2 regions of the Enterococcus sp. AZ103 genome follow, and region 2 is predicted to be linked to the other one. Evidence: predicted binding sites of a transcription regulator. Region 2 holds the regulator's gene; the other holds the start of a gene.
The links. Region 2 encodes LexA, which represses DNA repair genes until DNA is damaged. Its sites were predicted from a motif close to CNAACANNTGTTNG; they were not measured.
Positions count from the first base shown of each region.

Region 1: uvrB (excinuclease ABC subunit UvrB) is a predicted target of LexA. The motif match lies at 1,224-1,237, and genes of this name have one in related genera.

Region 1 covers NZ_JBIOSI010000001.1:2,416,239-2,419,444, reverse strand. Annotated here, with positions in the region: gene ID741_RS12075 (amino acid ABC transporter substrate-binding protein/permease) at 1-1,060, opposite strand, end outside; gene uvrB (excinuclease ABC subunit UvrB) at 1,287-3,206, shown strand, end outside.
Region 2 covers NZ_JBIOSI010000001.1:2,191,869-2,195,074, forward strand. Annotated here, with positions in the region: gene recJ (single-stranded-DNA-specific exonuclease RecJ) at 1-451, shown strand, start outside; gene ID741_RS11020 (adenine phosphoribosyltransferase) at 494-1,006, shown strand; gene ID741_RS11025 (hypothetical protein) at 1,048-1,320, opposite strand; gene lexA (transcriptional repressor LexA) at 1,437-2,060, opposite strand; gene ID741_RS11035 (DUF896 family protein) at 2,193-2,435, shown strand; gene tkt (transketolase) at 2,529-3,206, shown strand, end outside.

The DNA.
Region 1 (3,206 bases), 220 kb from region 2:
CATAATTTGCTTTTCTTTCATCAGTCATAGTCATCCCAGCAATCATGCCATCGCCTTGACCAGAATCTAAGGATTGCAATGCCGCTGAGAAGCCGATATATTTCATATCTAAATTAAACCCTTGTAATTCAGCAATTCGAGTTAGTAAATCAACGTCGATTCCTTTATAAACACCGTCAGCATCTTCATACTCAAAAGGCGCAAAGGCTGAGTCACTGACAACTGTGTAGCTATCCTTTAATGGTGTGATTTTTTTCATTTCAGAAATCGAACTAGAGGTAGTTGTAGCATTATCTGATCCAGTTGAAATATATTCATTTAAAATTTCATCATATTTTCCGCTGGCTTTTAATTTTTTAAGTCCAGCATTGAATTTTTTCAAAAGTTCACTATTTTCACCTTTTTTTACCGCAAAGGCGTAAGGATTACTTTCTTGTTGATCACCTACTAATTTAAAATCTTGGCCGCTAGTGATAGCGTAGCCCAGAACTGGATAATCATCAAATATTGCTTGAACGTTATTATTGTTAAGGGCATTATACATAGCATCGGCAGCATCATAATTTTTGATTGAGTAGCCATATTTATCTTGATTTTCTTCTAAAAAGCTAGCACTTTGCGTACCAACTTTGGCTGCTACTGTTTTGCCTGACAAATCATCATAAGACTGAATGTCATTATTGCTCGCTTGAACGGCCATCTGAATCCCACCATCAAAATAAGAATCAGAGAAATCGAAAGTTTTTTCTCTTTCTTTCGTTACGCTCATGCCAGCAATCATACCGTCTAATTGATTTGATTGCACACCTTGGATGGATGGATCGAATCCAAGTGGCCGTAAATCTATTTTGAAGCCTTCTTCTTTGGCAATTTCATTTATTAGATCAACATCAACTCCGACGTATTCACCAGAACTATCTTGGAATTCAAATGGAGCAAAAGTTAAATCTGTTCCAATTTTATAAGTTTTTTCTGCTGCTTCATTAGTTGAAGCAAATCCCAATGTTAGAATCCCTACCAACATGAAAAACAGATACATTAAAAATTTGTTCTTTTTCATATGTTTCCTCCTAAATCTTTTGCATTCACTTATTATATTGTAGGAAAAGGATAAATGACAAGTAAATTAGAACCCAAAATAAAAAATAATCAGAAACTTCTTACATCTGATGTTAGATTATCGGCAATAAAGAAAATATTAACTATTCAAGAGTAAAAAATAGCGAAAGTATGTTCGGTATGATATAATTTGTTGTTGAGATTTTATTTTGAAAGGGGCGTATATGATGATCGATAGACAGACCGAAAACACCTTTGATCTGCATTCAAAATATCAGCCGGCTGGTGATCAACCAGCAGCTATTAACCAATTATCTGAAGGGATTGTTGATGGAAAAAAGGCTCAAATCCTTTTAGGTGCAACAGGTACAGGGAAGACTTATACAATTTCTAACGTAATAAAAGAAGTAAATAAACCAACTTTAATCATTGCTCATAATAAAACTTTAGCTGGACAGTTGTATGGGGAATTTAAAGAATTTTTCCCAAATAATGCGGTCGAGTATTTTGTTAGTTATTATGATTATTATCAACCAGAAGCATATGTCCCTTCCAGTGATACATATATTGAAAAAGATTCCTCTATTAATGATGAAATCGACAAATTGCGACATTCAGCGACAAGTTCTTTATTAGAACGAAATGACGTGATAGTGGTTGCTTCAGTTTCTTGTATATTTGGATTAGGTTCACCAAAGGAATATCAGGAACAAGTTGTTTCATTGCGAGTTGGTATGGAGATGGACCGGAATCAATTATTGCGTAATTTAATTGATATTCAGTTTGAAAGAAATGACATAGATTTCCAACGGGGGCGTTTTCGCGTAAGAGGAGATGTTGTCGAAATATTCCCAGCTTCAAGAGATGAACGGGCATTGCGGATTGAATTTTTCGGTGATGAAATTGACCGCATTCGTGAAGTTGACGCACTGACTGGTGAGGTTGTTGGTGAGACAGAGCATGTTGCAATCTTCCCAGCTACTCACTTTTTAACAAACGAGGATCATCTAGAAAAAGCGATTGCCAACATTCAAAAAGAATTAGATGAACGATTGGAAGTTTTGAAAGCAGACAATAAACTACTTGAGGCCCAACGTTTAGAGCAACGGACAAATTATGATATTGAAATGATGCGGGAGATGGGTTATACCTCTGGGATTGAAAATTATTCACGTCATATGGATGGCCGTTCTGAAGGAGAGCCACCGTTTACTTTAATTGACTTTTTCCCAGATGATTTCTTATTAGTAATTGATGAATCTCACGTAACGATGCCACAAGTTCGCGGAATGTATAATGGCGACCGGGCTAGAAAACAAATGTTGGTAGATTATGGATTCCGTTTACCATCTGCGTTGGATAATCGTCCACTACGCTTAGAAGAGTTTGAAGAACGAGTGAATCAGATTGTTTATGTTTCTGCCACACCTGGACCTTATGAATATGAGCAAACAAATACCGTAATCGAACAAATTATTCGACCAACGGGATTATTAGATCCAGTTATAGAAGTTCGACCGATCATGGGTCAAATCGATGACTTAGTTGGAGAGATTAATGAACGTGCTGAGAAAAATGAGCGGGTCTTTATTACGACTTTAACGAAAAAGATGTCTGAAGATTTAACAGATTACTTTAAAGAGTTAGGGATGCGGGTCAAGTATCTCCACAGTGATATTAAGACGTTAGAACGAACGGAAATTATCCGAGATTTACGTTTGGGAAAATTTGATGCGTTAATCGGTATTAACCTGTTGAGAGAAGGATTGGATGTGCCGGAAGTTTCATTAGTGGCTATTTTAGATGCTGATAAAGAAGGTTTCTTAAGAAGCGAGCGCTCATTAGTGCAAACTATTGGACGGGCAGCAAGAAATTCATCTGGTAAAGTTGTCATGTATGCTGATAAGATCACTGATTCGATGCAAAAAGCAATGGATGAAACCTCTCGTCGTCGGGAAATTCAAGAAAAATACAATCAAGATCACAATATGGTTCCAAAAACAATTATCAAAGAAGTACGAGAACTGATAAGTATTAGTAAAGTTGCTGAAGATCAAGAAATTTCTTATGACACAACTTCTTTTGACGAATTATCTAAGACAGAGAAAAAAGAATTTATTGCTAAAATGGAAGATGAAATGCGTGAA
Region 2 (3,206 bases):
AATTGATAGTTATCAGCAATTGGTGATATTAGATTGTCCAGATGAATTAGCTATTTTGAAACAAATCGTTCACTTAGGTAACTTTCAAAAAGTCTATCTCTATCTTTATAGTCGTGATCAAGCTTATATTAATGGTATGCCTGATCGGCAACAATTCAAAGATTTATATAAATTTATCATAAAGCAACAAAAATTAGATGTGCGGTACAAGTTAAAAAACATTTCAAATTACTTAAGAATTCCTGAGAATCTGCTAGTCTTTATGATTCACGTGTTTTCCGAGTTGAAATTTGTTACAATAGACGACGGTGTTTTGGAAGCTGTCTCGCAGCCGGAAAATCGTTCATTTGAAGAAAGCCAAGCTTATCAGAAACGATTAGGTCAAATAAATAGTGAAAAATTTTTATTATTAGAAGATATCCAAAGCATCAGAAATTGGCTGCAAAATTAAAGTAAATAAATAGCTTATAGTATGAAGCAGGAGGAAACACAGATGAATTTGAAAGATTATGTGGCAAGTATTGAAGACTATCCTAAAGAGGGAATTGTTTTCCGTGATATTTCACCATTAATGGCAGACGGAGATGCTTACCGAGAAGCAACTAAGCAAATTGTTGATTATGCCAAAGAAAAGCAAATTGACATGGTTGTTGGGCCAGAAGCACGTGGTTTTATTGTTGGTTGCCCAGTGGCTTATGAATTAGGTGTTGGTTTTGCACCTGTTCGTAAACCTGGTAAACTTCCGAGAGAAACAATCGAAGTGGAATACGATAAAGAATATGGAACAGACACATTAACTCTTCACAGTGATGCGATCAAACCTGGACAACGGGTTTTAGTGACAGATGATTTATTAGCGACAGGTGGAACAGTTAAGGCGACGATCGAATTAATTGAACAACTTGGTGGGATTGTAGTCGGTTGTGCATTTTTAATCGAGTTAGAAGATTTACATGGCCGTGATAAAATTGCTAATTATGAAATTTTGACATTGATGGATTATTAAAAAATCAGCCAAAGCTATATGCAGCTTTGGCTGATTTTTTATTATGCTGATTTATGAAAATGATCGGTGTAATCATAAGGATTTACATAGTAGTAGTCTTCTCGTGGTTCATCTTCTGGATAATAATGTGGATTCATTTGTGCCATCTTGCGGCGTTTTTGCCGTTGTGCGTATCTCTTGTCATCCCAAAGCATGAACCAAGTCAAAAACAATCCCGAAAAGAACAGTACGTTAGCCAAAAGACTCAATTTTCCAATCAATAAACCTAACAATAAAACTGCAATAATTAGTCCAAAACGACGAATAGCTTTCATTTTTGATTCACTCCTTAAAAATATGTATAGAACAAGCGTTCGTATTTCTATTATACGAATGTTTGTTCGATTTGTAAAGAAAAAAATTAATCGGAGTTCCACCGATTAATTGATTCTTAAAAAATATGGTTTCGATATAAGCCAACGACTTTTCCTAAAATAGAGACATTTTCTAAAATAATAGGTGCCATGGTATCATTTTCTGGTTGTAAGCGAAAATGATCAGTCTCCCGATAAAATCTTTTACAAGTTGCTTCGTTTTCATCCGTCATCGCAATGACAATCTCTCCGTTAACAGCTGAAGCTTGTTTACGTACAATCACATGGTCACCGTCATAAATGCCAGCATTAATCATACTTTCTCCTCGAATCGTTAGCATAAACAAACTGCCATCTTCACTTGATAAATCTGGCGGCACAGGGAAAAAGTCAGATGCTTCTTCTACCGCGAGAATCGGTTCGCCTGCTGTAACGACGCCTAACATTGGTATGACTTTTGGTGCAGCACCAATCTTTTCTAATCCCGTGATCGTTAATTCTATTGCTCTAGGCTTTGTTGGATCTCGTTGAATCCAGCCTTTTTTTTCAAGTCTTGCTAAATGACCGTGAACAGTTGAAGTCGATGATAAGTTCACCGCTTCTCCAATCTCACGAACGGTTGGCGGGTAACCTTTGAATTCAACCCGTTCATGGATAAAACGAAGAACTTCTAATTGTTTCGTCTCGGTTCTCTTTGCCATGATCACACCTCTTTCTATAAACAAAGTTTAGCATAGAATAAAAAATCAAACAAGCGTTCGTATTTATTTTTCTATTCTAATTATTATTTTTTGAATTTTTATGTATAATATAGTCAAAGTGAGGTGTATAGAATGCTTTCTGAAGAAAAAATTGCTCGTATCAATGAGTTAGCAAAAAAGAAAAAAACAAGTGGATTGTCTGATGAAGAAACAAAAGAACAAAAGGAATTACGTGAAGAGTATTTGCAATCTGTTCGTGGTGGGATGAGACATCATATTGAAGGGATGAAGGTAGTCGATCCTGATGGAAAAGATGTTACACCTGATAAATTGAAGAAAATTCAAAAAGAAAAAGGACTGCATAATAGAAAATAATCATGCATTTCTATATTGAATAACCGTATTAAATCGGTTACAATGAAATTTGTAATAATAAAAGTATTTAGCACCAAAAAGGAGGAAAAGTTTTTGTTCGACAAAACAGATCAACTAGGTGTCAACACCATCCGTACATTAAGTATTGAAGCAATTCAAAAAGCCAATTCAGGTCATCCAGGTTTACCAATGGGTGCTGCACCTATGGCTTATGCATTATGGACAAAACATTTGAACATCAATCCAGCAACTTCATTAAACTGGCCAAATCGTGACCGTTTTATTTTATCTGCAGGACACGGTTCAGCAATGCTTTATAGCTTGCTTCATTTAGCAGGATTTAATGTTACTATTGATGATTTGAAAAATTTCCGTCAATGGGAAAGTAAAACACCAGGGCATCCGGAATACCATTTTACTGATGGCGTCGAAGCAACAACTGGTCCTTTAGGCCAAGGAATTGCCATGGCTGTCGGGATGGCAATGGCTGAAGCACATCTAGCTGCTACTTATAACCGAGACAGTTTTAAAGTGATGGATCATTATACTTACACGCTTGTTGGTGATGGTGATTTAATGGAAGGTGTCTCACAAGAAGCTAGTTCTATGGCTGGTCATATGAAACTTGGCAAATTAATTGCTTTATATGATTCAAACGATATTTCATTAGATGGTCCAACCAATAAAGCTTTTACCGAAAATGTTGGTGCTCGCTATGAAGCTTATGGTTGGCAACATATTTTAGTAAAAGATGGTAATGATTTAGAAGCC